DNA from 2 places in the Idiomarina sp. OXR-189 genome. Region 1 is predicted to be linked to the other one. Evidence: predicted binding sites of a transcription regulator. Region 1 holds the regulator's gene; the other holds the start of a gene.
What was found. Region 1 encodes LexA, which represses DNA repair genes until DNA is damaged. Its sites were predicted from a motif close to TACTGTATNNNNATACAGTA; they were not measured.
Positions count from the first base shown of each region.

Region 2: the regulator LexA is predicted to act here: its motif matches at 1,902-1,921, upstream of recN (DNA repair protein RecN).

Region 1 covers NZ_CP139706.1:299,645-307,205, forward strand. Annotated here, with positions in the region: gene UM402_RS01415 (cytochrome c oxidase subunit 3) at 1-171, opposite strand, end outside; gene UM402_RS01420 (cytochrome c oxidase assembly protein) at 183-752, opposite strand; gene ctaD (cytochrome c oxidase subunit I) at 758-2,344, opposite strand; gene coxB (cytochrome c oxidase subunit II) at 2,355-3,476, opposite strand; gene UM402_RS01435 (hypothetical protein) at 3,776-4,207, opposite strand; gene lexA (transcriptional repressor LexA) at 4,204-4,821, opposite strand; gene plsB (glycerol-3-phosphate 1-O-acyltransferase PlsB) at 4,954-7,407, shown strand; gene ubiA (4-hydroxybenzoate octaprenyltransferase) at 7,417-7,561, opposite strand, start outside.
Region 2 covers NZ_CP139706.1:976,527-984,087, reverse strand. Annotated here, with positions in the region: gene dnaK (molecular chaperone DnaK) at 1-48, opposite strand, end outside; gene grpE (nucleotide exchange factor GrpE) at 153-812, opposite strand; gene nadK (NAD(+) kinase) at 955-1,845, shown strand; gene recN (DNA repair protein RecN) at 1,954-3,618, shown strand; gene UM402_RS04745 (outer membrane protein assembly factor BamE) at 3,706-4,056, shown strand; gene UM402_RS04740 (insulinase family protein) at 4,083-6,794, shown strand; gene UM402_RS04735 (EAL domain-containing protein) at 6,968-7,561, shown strand, end outside.

The DNA.
Region 1 (7,561 bases):
CGCCATGACAACAAGCCCGGCAATAAGTACGGTGCTGCCGTAGCCGTCTTGTTCTTTCGATATATCAATAACGGTGTGGCCTGCGCCCCACGCAATAAGTCCCAGGCCGATAGCGCCGACTATCGGCCAAGGGCTGGAAGCAGGAACATAATAACTTTGTTGTTCTGCCATAACGTCTTTCCTTATTCTGTTTTTAATAACTGAGCCATTCGCTCAGCGGACGTATTGGCTGTCATATCGTACAGCGTGTATGACAGGGTAAAGGTTGTAATATGGTCTGGAATGTCCGGATCGACATAAAATTGCATAGGCATTTCCGTATCTGAGTTAGCTGCCAGCGGCTGCTGATTAAAGCAGAAGCATTCCACTTTATTCAAATAGAGAGAGGCCTCAGCCGGCGCTACAGATGGAATTGCCTGGGCAACCATATCGGACTCGGTTGGGTTTGCTGCCAGGAAATTAACCACTTTCGTTTCGCCTGGATGAATACGAACCTCTTTTACTGACGGCTCGAACTTCCAGGGAATGCCTTTAGCATTACGCGTAAGGAACTGAACCTTGATAGTACGTGATTCGTCTACCTCGACCATTTCATAAGTCGCAGCTTCATTACTGGTACGGCCGTTGAAGCCAGTCACTTCACAGAACACGTCATACAACGGCACCAGTGCGAACCCAAACGCAAACATCCCAGCGACTGTCAGTAACAGTCGCTTAACCAGAATGCTGTTATTCGGACGTTCTTCAGACATAGGTCTTAATCCACTTTCGGTGGTTTTTCAAAGGTGTGATACGGAGCCGGAGAAGGTACTGTCCATTCCAGGCCTTCCGCGCCTTCCCACGGCTTAGCTTCTGCTTTTTCGCCGCCTTTCACACATTTGATAACTACCCACAAGAAAATCAGCTGCGACAGACCGAACGCAAAACCACCAATACTGGTAATTTGGTTCACATCCGCAAACTGAGTCGCATAGTCAGGAATACGACGAGGCATACCGGCCAGTCCCGCAAAATGCATTGGGAAGAACAGTACGTTCACTGAAATGACTGATGCCCAGAAGTGGGTTTTCGCCAATGTCGAGTCGTACATGTGGCCTGTCCACTTCGGTAACCAGTAATAAGCCGCTGCCATAATCGAGAAAATAGCACCGGACACCAATACATAGTGGAAGTGTGCAACCACAAAGTAAGTATCGTGATACTGGAAGTCGACCGGTGTAATTGCCAACATAAGCCCAGAGAACCCACCAATGGTGAACAGAATGACAAAGGCTAGCGCAAATAGCATAGGCGTCTCGAATGTCATCGAGCCTTTCCACATAGTGGCAACCCAGTTAAAGACTTTCACCCCGGTTGGCACCGCTATGAGCATGGTGCAGTACATAAAGAACAGCTCTGCGAAGACCGGCATACCGGTGGTAAACATGTGGTGAGCCCACACCAGGAATGACAGTAACGCAATGGCGGCGGTTGCATACACCATCGACGAGTAGCCAAACAGCCGTTTTCGCGTAAACGCGGGAATAATTGCCGAGATAATACCAAAGGACGGTAGAATCATGATGTAGACTTCAGGATGCCCGAAGAACCAGAAAATATGCTGGAACATAACCGGGTCACCACCGCCTGCGGCATCGAAGAAGCTAGTACCAAAGTATTTATCGGTCAATACCATGGTGACTGCCCCTGCCAATACTGGCATAACTGCAATTAGCAGGAATGCGGTAATTAACCAAGTCCAGACAAACAGCGGCATTTTCATGTAGTTCATACCAGGCGCGCGCATGTTCATTATGGTCACAATGACGTTAATAGCACCCATAATGGATGAAATACCCATAATGTGAACCGAGAACACGAACAGTGCGGTAGAGTCTGAACTGTAAGTGGTTGAAAGCGGCGCGTAGAATGTCCAACCGAAGGCAGGACCGCCACCTTCCATGAACAAAGAGCCCAGCAGAATAATGAAAGCAAATGGAAGAATCCAGAAGCTCCAGTTATTCATACGAGGCAATGCCATGTCCGGCGCCCCAATCATCATTGGAATCATCCAGTTAGCCAAGCCGGTAAAGGCAGGCATAACAGCACCAAAGACCATAATAAGGCCGTGCACCGTGGTCATTTGGTTAAAGAAATGCGGATCAACCAGTTGCAGACCCGGCTGGAAAAGTTCCGCGCGGATAACCATAGCCATGGCACCGCCGGTTAAAAACATAATAAAACTGAACCATAAATACATTGAACCAATGTCTTTATGGTTGGTTGTAAATAGCCAGCGACCAATACCAGACGGCTTATGATCGTGGTGTGCGTCGTGATGGTTTGCTTCGACTGCTGTGCTCATCACCGTCTCCTTATTGATTCATGACTTCGTTAATGTCGGCTGCCTGTATCAGGTCGCCGGTGTCGTTACCCCAGGCATTACGCTCGTAGGTGATAACAGCTGCAAGCTCACGCATGCTCAGCTGTTGGCCGAACGCCTGCATAGCAGTGCCGGTAACGCCATTAACAACGATGTCTATATGTTTTGCTTTAGCGTTTGGGTCGACAGATACACCGCTTCCTGCCAATGCAGGGAATACGCCGTCAACACCTTGGCCGGTAGGTTGGTGACATGAAGCACAAGTACTGTTGTAAACTTTCTCGCCTAAGTCCATGAGTTCGTCTTCTGACATTTCCATGGCTAAGAGCTCTTGCTCACGCTCGCGAGCGGCTTCTTGCTCTGCTTCAAGCTCGGTTATCCACTTTTCGTATTCAGCCGGCTCTTTGGCAATAACAACCACAGGCATGAATCCGTGATCCTGACCGCAAAGCTCGGCGCACTGACCACGGTAAATACCAGGCTCGTCTACTTTGGTCCAGGTTTCGTTGATGAAGCCGGGGTTAGCGTCTTTCTTAACCGCGAAGTCAGGAACCCACCAACTGTGAATAACGTCGTCGGAAGTTACCAGGAAGCGGACTTTTTGACCCGTTGGAATAACCAGCGGGCGATCGACTTCGAGTAAGTAGTTTTCGCTTTTGTCGAATTTATTGTCTATTTGTTCTTGTTGAGTCGCCAAACGACTGAAGAACTCAACGTCATTCTCGAAGTATTTGTAGTGCCATTTCCATTGCGAACCCGTAACCTGAATAGTGACATCAGCGTCTGATGTATCTTCCATAGCAATTAGAGTTGTTGTTGCCGGAATGGCCATACCCACAAGAATTAACAGTGGAATAATGGTCCAGGCAATTTCAACTTTTACGTTCTCGTGGAAATTCGCTGGTTTGGGGTTTTTCGATTTGCGATGGCGAATCATCGAAATGAACATTAAACCGAACACGACCACACCAATGGCACAACAGATGTAAAATATCGTCATGTGCAGGTCGTAAACTCGGTTACTGACTTCAGTAACACCCTTGGTTAGGTTGAGTTGGTTTTCTGCGCTAGCAGGTAAGCTCAACATAGCCAATAGTGCCCACAGAGGCTTCATTTTCACGTGACTTCTCCTCTTATTCTTCAATGAGACCGAAAGGCCAATTCCGATCAAAATTCGAAGAACAAAGAGGTAAGCAGAAAAAGGAACAGCTTCTCCCCAGAAATCACTTTCTCTACAGACTCTTTGTTATAATTATCGTTGTTATAATATTTTTATAGTCGGGTAGTACATTTATTAACTAATTTACAAAGAAAGATCCAGATCAAATCAAACAAATGGTCAATAAATGAACTGATCTGTTAAAAAAAGGCTGCCGAAGCAGCCTATCAAGGAAGAAACACACTAACGAGGATTTAGTGGAGGTGGGATGTTAGTGTGTTTTTATCAAACAGGAAGTATTGAGTGTGACTTAATTTACTTGCCATTTTTGCGCGCTGCCATGTGCGGCTTGAGACAGAGTCGAGATAGGCAATAACCATACTGCTGTTTCCCGCTAATAGCGCTTGCTCCAATGCCCACTCACAACGTTCGGCAGAGTGACTGCGTAACCAACGAATTTGATGCTCCGCAACACCGGATTCAATAAGCTGGGCAATGACATTTTTGTCACCGCCGATAACAGTAACCCACTCACTTGGCTTTTGTTGTAAAGCATTCTGAACAGCTGGTGATAAGGCGTCTGTCTCGACTGCCTCTGCGCCTGTTTCTTGTTCAAACTTAATATCCGTCGGTGCAGCTTTCCACAAACCCGGGTGGTGCAATTTGTTGTTCTGTTGAATTTTCATAGTGCAGCTCCATTTCTGATAACACCAACCGCCAGACCTTCAATCGCGAATACTTGCGATGCTAGATCAACAGTGATGGTGGAGAATTCTGGATTTTCCGGATGTAACAAGACAGTGCGACCTTTGCGCTCAAACCGTTTTACCGTGACTTCGTCTTCAACCCGAGCAACAACAACCTGTCCATTTCTGGCTTGCTCAGTTTTATGCACGGCAAGTAAGTCACCGTCCAAGATACCAATGTCTCTCATGCTCATACCGTTAACTTTCAGGAGAAAGCTGGCGGCAGGCTGAAATAATGATTCGTCGACTTTGTAATGCCCTTCAACATGCTGTTCTGCAAGCAGCGGCTCACCGGCGGCGACCTGGCCAATCAGCGGCAAACCTTCGGCGACATCAAAGTCGTCGCCCACTAAGCGAATGCCGCGAGACATACCTGGCATAATTTCAATAACACCTTTACGCGCTAACGCCTTTAAATGCTCTTCGGCGGCGTTGGCAGAACGAAAGCCAAGCTTGGAAGCAATTTCCGCACGTGTCGGCGGCATACCGGTTGCGTGCAGGTTGTCTTTAATAAGCTCTAATATTTCAGACTGTCTTGGTGTTAAAGGGCGCATATTCGAACCTGTGTTTATGTACAGTTATACTGTGAGTATATACAGGTATTTTTATTTCGCAAGTCATTTCACCAACGACTTTTATTTTTTAAGTTGGTATCCTATAGCTCTGTTTAAAACAGAGGTTGATGTATGAGCAAAAAAAGCCCTTTTTACGCGGTGTTGAAGTATCCGTTACGTTGGCTAACACGGTTCGAAGATATTTGGGACGGCGATGAAACTGATCACAAAACCACGGTGCAAAAGCCGGTGGCTTACGTTATGCGTTCAACCTCCACTGCTGATCTGTCCATATTGCAGCGTGCAGCTAAGCGCCGAGGCCTGCCTGATCCTCTCGAACCGCTTGAAATTAATGGCAAAGAATACAGCCGGGTTATGTATTTGGAAGAATTTGCCAACGAAACCTCTGAAAAAGCGGTGGAAGAATTCCATCAGTTATTGAAGTTACATAAAGACAATAGCAACCTCGACTTACAGCTGATACCCGCTGGGGTGTTCTGGGGGCGCCAGGCAGGCCAGGAAGCAATTGCCGGCAAGGCAATGACAGGTGACCTCGATAACCCAGGCGCTATTCGTAAATTCTGGCTTGTGCTTTTTTCAGGTCGTCAGGTCTTGTTGCGCTTCTCGCGTAGCGTCAGTTTAGGTCAAATGGCTAATGATTACGGCGCAGACATGCGCATAGCCCATAAATTGGCGCGTGTTGCCCGTGTTCACTTTGTTCGCATGCGTCATGCAGTTGCCGGACCCAAGCTCAGTCATCGGAAAGAGCTTATGGCGCAGCTCATTAACACGCCAGCGCTCAAGAAGGCCGTTGCCGACGAGGCCAAAGGCAAAAAAATTAGTGAAGAGGAAGCTCGCAAAAAAGCACTCTCTTACATTGACGAAATTGCGGCGAATTACAGCTCGACGTTAGTGCGAGTACTTGACCGCTTTATGACCTGGATGTGGAACCGTATTTATAACGGTATTCATGTAAAAGGCGGTGAACGCATACGTCGTCTTGCTCAGCAGGGACACGAAATTATCTACGTGCCGTGTCACAGAAGTCACATGGATTACTTGCTACTGAGCTATGTTATTTATAAAGAAGGCTTGGTGCCTCCGCATATTGCAGCAGGGGTCAATCTGAACTTCTTCCCGGTTGGCGGCATTTTCCGTCGTGGTGGAGCATTCTTTATACGCCGCAGTTTCCGTGGCAATAAGCTTTATTCCGCGGTATTTCGCGAGTACTTGTGCTGGCTGTTTCAAAAAGGCTACCCGGTGGAATACTTCAGTGAAGGCGGTCGTTCCAGAACTGGGCGTTTATTGCCGCCAAAGACTGGCATGCTCGCTATGACCGTTCAGGGTATGCTGCGTGATCAACAACGTCCAGTGTCGTTGGTGCCGGTGTATCTTGGTTATGAACACATCATGGAAGTCGCCACTTACCTGAAGGAGTTAAAAGGTAAGGACAAAGAGAAAGAATCCGTTTTTCAAATTCTAAAAACAATTACCAAATTGCGTAATTTTGGTCAGGGCTTTGTAACTTTCGGCCAGCCTATCGATTTAAAGCATACGCTAGACTGTAATGCGCCCGACTGGCATAAGTCGGTAACGCGAGGGGCCGAAGAGCCGCTAAGACCGAATTGGTTAACCCCCGTGGTCAATGGTTTGGCTGAGCGTGTTATGCAGGGCATAAACGACTCTGCAGCCGCAAACAGTGTGAACCTAACGGCTCTGGCATTACTCAGCTCTGAGCATCATGCGCTGACGAAAGAAGAGCTATTAGCTCAGCTGGAAGTGTATCTGGGTGTGTTAAAAGAAGTGCCTTACAGTACCGATATTAGTGTGCCTAAAGAAACACCGGAAGAATTGTGGCAGCAGGCGCTGCGCACCGATAAGTTTAAAGTTGAGTCAGATACTATGGGCGAAGTTATCTCGCTCGAACGTATGTCGGCTATTGCGATGACATACTACCGCAACAACATACTGCACATGATGGTTGTGCCGGGCATTATTGCCTCAATCATTATGGCGAAAAAGCGCGTGTCGGTAGATGAAATTGTCGAGCGCACTCAAGCAATTTACCCCATGCTAAAAGCTGAACTTTACCTGAGTCACACCGCCGAGGATATTCCGCTGTGGGTAGAGGCGCTGTGTGAGGAGCTGGCACGTCAGCAATTAATTACCCGCGAAGGTAGCGACTGTGTCATTGCGAAGCGTGAAAGTGCGCAGTGGTATCGTTTGCGCTTGCTAGCCAACAGTGCCAGTGAAACTCTGCAGCGCTACTGTATTGTGTTAGAGCTTCTGCAGCAGGCACAGCCGATAATGCGGGCGGAGCTTGAGAAACAGTCTATTACTCTGGCCGAGCGTTTGAGTTCTATCCACGGAATTGACGCGCCGGAGTTTTATGACAAGAAAGTCATGGCGACATTAATTGCTAGTCTTAAGCAGCAGGGGCTGGTTGAAATTGATGACGATGGTCAGCAAATTGCCGCAGAGCCGGTTGGGGCGTTAAGTGACCAGGTCGATGAGCTGATTGACGGGCCTGTCCTGCAAACGATAAGGCAGTCGGTGCAGCAGTTCGTCAATCAGCCGAGTGAATAGCGCTTAACCTTAATACCAGTAATGTAACGCCAGGCCTATCGCGAAAACCATACCGACGTAATGGTTGTGCAAAAAGGCCTGGAAGCATTTCATTGGCTCGCGATGGCGTATTAACCAATGCTGGTGCGCAAACAGTAGTATACTTACCGCAAGC
Region 2 (7,561 bases), 680 kb from region 1:
AACACAAGAGTTTGTTGTACCTAAGTCAATACCAATTGTTTTGCCCATGATTCGTCTCCAACTCCAGATTCATGAAATTTGTTTCGTTACCCCTTATTTGGGGTCTCTTCATTTTGATTTCAACACCCTATGTAAGGATATTTGATTAATCTTTATGCTTTCGTATCGACGCCCGAGTCTGAATTACGCGCAACCATAACCATAGCGGGACGCAGCAAGCGGCCATTTAGTTCGTAGCCTTTCTGCATGACAGCCATAATAGTGTTATTTGAGTGCTCGCTAGACTCTTGCATCGACATGGCCTGGTGCAAATCAGGGTTAAAGGCTTCGCCTTCTTCTCCTACCGCTTTCACACCAAACTTTTCCAGGGTTGAGGTCAGACTCTTGTAAGTCAGCTCAATACCTTCAATAAAATTGCGGCTCGACTCGTCTTGCTGGTCGGCTAGCTGTAGTGCTCTTTCCAGGTTATCCACGGACGTTAGCAATTCATTGGCGAACTTCTCTAGCGCGAACTTATGCGCTTTTTCCACGTCCTGGCTTGCACGACGTCGTACGTTTTCCATTTCAGCCTGCGTACGCAACACCGACTCACGCTGGTCTTTCGCCTGTGCTTCAGCTTTACTCAGTGCCAACTCAAGCTCGGCAATTTTGTCGGTTTGGTCGGCAGATGTGCCTGCTGTTTCTGCTTCCGCAGCTGTTGTGTCCTGTTGCATTGCTTCTTCTGCCGCTTGCGCAGCCTGCTGCTCTGCTTGCTGTTGCTCGACCGTCTGGTCAACATTCTGTTCAGTCTGTTGGTCTTTTTTATTCGCCATATTTGACTCTCTTCAGTCCGGTTTAAATTGAGGTTGCCAAGTTAATGGGGGCAAGTTTTTTACTTTCAAGGGGCTTTCTATGACTTGATAAATTTTCCACCTGATCGTAGCGTAAACAGCCTAAACCACAGGAACTGTCATTATGAGCGCATTTCAGAGAATTGGCTTACTCGGCAAGGTCAATGACCGCGGCACACAACTCACTTTAGAAACGGTAACGACGACACTAAACGAACGTGGCTATGACATAGCACTTGAGTCCCGCACTGCTGAACAGTTACCTCAAAAACTGCTTGAGTCCGGTAAAATCAAAACCATAAACTTAGCAGAGCTTGGAGAGTGGGCTGACATTGCCGTTGTTGTTGGTGGTGATGGCAATATGTTAGGTGCGGCAAGGGCGCTCTGCGAACATGACATTGGGGTCATTGGTGTGAATCGGGGTAATTTAGGCTTTTTGACTGACCTGGACCCTGACGAAGTAATGACTCACTTGCTTAACGTTTTAGAAGGCGAATACCACGTTGAAAAGCGTTTTCTACTTTCTGCTGAAGTGATTAGCAACGGATCTCCAGCAGGTGCAGGACGCGCCATTAACGAAATTGTTCTGCATTCTGACAAAGTCGCTCACATGATAGAGTTCGAGCTCTACATTGATGATCACTTTGTTTTTAGTCAGCGCTCTGACGGGTTAATTTGCGCTACGCCTACGGGCTCCACCGCCTATTCTCTGTCTGGAGGCGGCCCCATATTACACCCTAACCTCAATGCGATGACTCTGGTTCCTATGTTTCCTCACACATTAAGTAGCCGCCCTATTGTTGTTGATGGCGAAAGCCATATTCGACTACGCGCAGCTTACGACAACGATCTATTACAAATTAGTTGTGACGGTCACGTACGTATGGCAGTGCACCCGGGCGACGACATTGTGCTTAAAAAGCATGACCATACGCTGAAAATGATTCACCCGGTTGATCACAATTATTACCACGTATTGCGTAACAAACTTGGCTGGGGCAGCCGACTTTTTTAGAAGAAATTTCATACTGAGCTTGCAATAACAAAATAGTACTGTATAAATACTGTATAAACTGTACAAAACAACAGTGCTTTTATACGTACATGTCAATAAGGTGCATTTATGTTAGCTCAGTTACACATCCGCAATTTTGCTGTCGTTAAATCTCTGGATATCGACTTCTCAAAAGGCATGACCGCTATCACTGGTGAGACCGGTGCAGGTAAATCTATTGCTTTAGACGCTTTAAGCTTATGTTTAGGTGCCAGGGCTGATGCTAACTGGGTACGACCAGGCGAGGACAAAGCGGAAATAAGCGCTGTTTTTACCGTAGAGCCAAACAGCCCTGCAGCCCAGTGGCTTAACCACAATGACTTTGATGCAGAAGAAGACTGTATTCTACGACGTGTCATTCAGCGTGACGGTCGTTCAAAAGCCTGGATAAACGGCACGCCTGTTGCGCTGAACCAACAGAAATTATTAGCACCACTATTAGTTAATATCCACGGGCAGCATGAACACCAACTATTATTGAAAGAAGAGCACCAGTTAGAACTGCTCGACAACTACGCAAGACACACAGGGTTACTGTCAGAGGTTGCAACGCAATACCGTCAATGGTTCGAGCTTGAAAAAGAATATAAACACTATGTTCAACAACAAGACGAACTCGAAGCTCAGCGACAATTGCTCGAATACCAAGTCGAAGAATTGAATGACTTTGCTATTGCCGAAGGTGAATTTGAAGAGCTCGAACAACGCCATAAAAAGTTAAGTCACAGTAAGTACCTCATGGAAGCCAGTGCTTTTTCACTCAGTGCGCTTTACGAGGGTGAGCATAACAATGCAACAGGGCTGGTTTCTTCGGCGAATCAGCGACTAGAGGAAGCTGCGGATATCGATGAGCAGTTAAAGCCTGTTTGCCAACTCTTAGAACAAGCCAAAGTCCATATTGAGGAAGCTGCGCTCGAGCTAAGGCATTATCAGGATGAACTCGAGCTTGACCCCGCTGAGCTCGACATTGTTGAAGAGCGGTTAAGCAAAGCTATTAGCTTAGCGAAAAAGCATCAGGTTGCAGCTGCTGACTTATGGCAACACCATCAAAAGCTGAACGCCGAACTCGATAATATTGTGAATGCTGATAAAAACCTTGAGCAGCTTGATTCTGATCGCCAACAGGCGGAAGCCGATTACCGGGAGTTAGCACAAAAACTCTCTAGCAGCCGTGAAAAGGCGGCAGATGAACTCAGTAAGAAAATTACACAATCAATGCATGAGCTCAATATGCCTCATGGCCGATTTATTATTAATGTCGAGCATGACACGGATAAAAAAGCGTCTCGTCTGGGTACCGATGATATTCAGTTCGAAGTAACAACTAACCCTGGCCAGCCACTGCAGTCTCTCAGTAAAGTTGCATCGGGCGGTGAACTTTCACGTATTAGCCTTGCCATACAGGTCATGACAGCAACCCAAAAGTCAGTACCAACAATGATGTTCGACGAAGTCGATGTTGGTGTCAGTGGCCCAACTGCCGCTATTGTTGGAAAAATGCTGCGCGAGCTTGGGCAAACAGCTCAAGTTATTTGCGTTACGCATTTGCCACAGGTTGCTGCAAAAGCTGACAACCAGTTCCAGGTCAGTAAATATAGTGACAATGACGAAACAGAAACTATGGTGACAGCGCTAAGTCACAATGAACGTGTCACAGAGCTTGCCCGCTTACTGGGTGGGGATAGTGTAACGGACATGGCTAAAGCTAACGCGAAAGAGCTTTTAGCGAGTTAGTCGCTGACTGTGCTGGTGTTCAGCGGCTGCTTTGTTTATCATCGTCAAAAGTTAAATACAGTTATAAAAAAGAGAAATAGGTATTTCATGACCAAATTTGCAGTTTGTATCGCCGCATTGCTGAGCTTAGGTGGTTGCTCTGTGCTCGATAGCATGGTTTACAGAATAGATATTCCTCAAGGCAATTACCTTGAGCAAGACGATGTTGATAAGCTTCGTGTCGGAATGACTGAAGAGCAGGTTATTTACGTATTAGGCAAGCCTGTCGCTGAAAACAGCTTCGACTCAGATCGCTGGGTGTACTTGTACAATATGAACCCGAACGAAGGTAAAGTTTACCGTAAAGAACTGATCTTAACTTTCAATAATAAACGTTTAAGTGATTTAAGCGGCGACTTTGCTAAGTCAGATCAGTTTGATCAGCCTCTCGATCAATAAAAACCTAATATGAACTAAGGAGCATTATGGCGAACTCCTCAAAGACTGATGAGCTCGTCCGTGTTGTCCGAAGTCCCAGTGACAAGCGTGACTATCAGCACTTGGTTTTAGATAACCAACTTAAAGTGCTGTTAGTCCATTGTCCTGATAGCGTGAAAGCGGCAAGCTCCATAGCCGTCAGTGCAGGTCACTTTGACGATCCGCCGCATACCCAAGGTCTCGCTCACTTTCTAGAGCACATGTTTTTCATGGGCAGCCAGTCTTACCCTGAGCCCAGCGCCTTCAATGATTTTCTTAGCGCTCATGGCGGTCAGCACAACGCCTGGACAGGCACTGAATTTACTAATTTCCACTTTGACTGTAATGCAAACGCACTTGAAGCCGCATTTGAGCGTTTTGCATCAATTTTAAAAGAGCCTCTTTTTTCCGATAAGTGGATTCAAAAAGAAAAACAGTCCATTGAGTCTGAGTTTCGTTTAAAACAAAAAGATGAGTTACGTCGCCTGTATCAGGTTCATAAAGTGACGGCTAATCAGGATCATCCCTTTTCTCTGTTTTCTGTTGGAAACTTAAATACCTTAAAAGATGATGAGCACGGTACTTTACAACAGAAGCTTAAGCGCTTTTATGAGTCTCATTTCAGCGCAAATCGAATGCAGCTGGTACTTGCTGGTCCACAATCGTTGACAGAACTAGAGGCTATCGCGACTCGTCATTTTTCTGACTTTCAAAATCATGCACAACCAAAAACGGCCATAACTGAACCTCTGTATACTGAGGAACAAAAAGGCCTTTTCATTCAGGTAAAACCATTAAAAGATGCCTACCGCCTTATTCTCACCTTTCCGTTACCAGGCATTGACCAGGATTACCGAAACAAAACCACCAGTTTTATTGCGCATATTGTCGGGTACGAAGGTCCCGGCAGTTTATTTAACTGCTTACGCGACAAAGGCTGGATAAACTCTTTATCTGCTGGCGGAGGGATTAGCGGTAGCAACTTTAAAGACTTTAATGTCAACATTCAGCTAACCCTATCGGGTCGAAAAAATATCGACACCATACTGCAATGGGTTTTTGCTTACTTGCGAAAGGTGAAAACCGAGGGAATAGTAGACTGGCGTTATCAAGAAAGAAAAATTACGTCTGAGTTAAGCTTTCTTTATCAGGAGCCAACGCCCGTCGGTGAATTAGCCAGCCAATTAAGCATCAACGCTTTTCATTATAGTTTGGAAGACACCATTTACGGTGACTACCGAATGGATGAGCTTAATAATGCTTACGCTGAAAAATTACTGACGCTAATGACGCCAAAACACAGTCGTATTACGTTAATCGCTCCTGATGTCAAAACCGATCGGGAAGCGCCTATTTACAATACTCAATACAGCGTAGAAAAACTCACTGAGTCGCAATTAACGAAGCTTAGTCAAACACCCGCAGAGTTCATCGCCAAACTGCCCGAGCGCAACCGTTTTATAAATGACCGGTTACACCCGCAACCACTAGAAAACGAGACGTTACTGCCGGAATGCATTTCAAGTTCCGATTTGATGGAGCTGTGGCACTTGCAAGATACCGAGTTCCGCGTACCTAAGGGGCATATTTATTTAGCATTGAAATTACCTGCAGTAACCAGTTCAGCTTATTACTTCGCAATTGCCCGACTTTGGTCTGAACTCATTATAGACGCCTTAAATGATGATCTTTATGACGCTGAAGTTGCCGGGCTGCATTTTAATATTTACCCCACTCAGCAAGGTATTGTTATTCACACAACGGGATTGTCAGAGGGGCAACTTCCGTTAATGTCACATTTAATGAAACGCGCCTTAGTGCTTAAATTTGCGCACCGTCGTTTCCGAGATATAAAGCAAACCCTAGTTGCCAACTGGCAATCTGCGCATCAAAATCAACCATTAAACAAGCTTTTCGCAGAGCTCAATCAGCAATTACAACCTGGACTTTTTAGGCTGCCCGAGCTTGCCAACCAGCTCTCTGCTTTATCTTTTCGTGAGTTTACTCAAGCATTAGAGAGAATGTTCGAGCCAGTGTATATAAAAGCCTTTATGCACGGAGACTGGCAAACGCGTCAAGCGCACGAACTTGCTGAACTTATTCAGGCAAACTTGCCCACTGAGCGCCCGGCACAAAAAGACAGAGATTCGGTTAAAAAAGTCAGCGAATTTTCTAACCAAGAACTTGAGGTTCCCTGCTCTCATCCTGATAACGCTATTTTACTTTATCAGCAAGGCAACAATGACAGTGAGCGAGAGCAAATTTGCTATATGTTACTTCAGCAGTTAGTACATCAAGCGTTCTTTCATGATATCCGCACCGAGAAACAGTTAGGTTATGCGGCGGGTAGTCAATACTTTCCTGTTCAGCGTCTACCCGGCATTTTATTTTTTGTTCAATCCAATAGTGCACCAACCGACACCTTATTTGACGAAGTTTCAGATAGCCTTGAAAAGCTGTTCAGTCGACTAGATACAACCACGCTGAAAGTTTGGCACCACACCAAAGCGGTTCTTCAACAACAAATACGCACACGCGACAGAAGCCTTCGGGTTAAGAGTCAACGCTTATGGGGTGCTATTCAATTGGGCGACACGTCATTTAACCGCCAGCTCAGATTACTGGACGCACTTGATAATTATCAATTAACCGACTGGCTGACTGACATACGACAAAAATTGTCACAAAATTCAGGTTGGTTGAGGCTTCAAACAAGCTAGCAAGCCAAGTAAAATAGGCTTTGACAGCGGGTTATCAAACCGATAACTTAACAGCATATTAACAAAAAGAGCCGTTTTAGCGGCCTCCTGGGTACTCTGTGACATTTACTTTGTATACGAGGGCGTGGGCCAACGCCGCAGTATTCTTTTTGCTTTCATTCACGAGTCAGCTAATGGCTCAACCTACGTCTACGCTGGGCCTTCAACCAGAGGGCGTTAGGTTCCTGTCATCTGCCAATGGTCTACCCAGCAATTATATTCGCGACATCGAAATAGGTCCTCAAGGCTTTCTATGGCTCTCAACCGCTAAGGGTTTAGCCCGGTATGACGGTGTTGACCTAAACAATATCAATAGCCTGAACATCGATGCAGTTAACCATGCCGGTTCAGGCACCCTATTAACTATTGGCAATTCTTTATGGACGACTACAGATCATCGTTTATGGCGTCTTCAAAAAAACGCTGAATGGACTTCAACCCTTTTTCCAAAGCATGACACAACCGCTTTCAAAGTGAACACCTTCACTAAAGGACAGGATGGCCTGTTATTTATCGGAACCTCTGAGAGCCTGCTCACATTCAATCCGCAAACTCAGCACTTTAAAGAAAAAGCGCTTAACTATAACGGGCAACCAGTAACGAATATCCACTTTATTGAGTTTCACGGTGGCTGGTTTTGGTTGAGCAGCGGCTCCGGAGGTATCTATGTATGGGATGGTTACTCCGATAACGTTTTCTCAGTAACAAAGCGCAACCCCATATCGGAC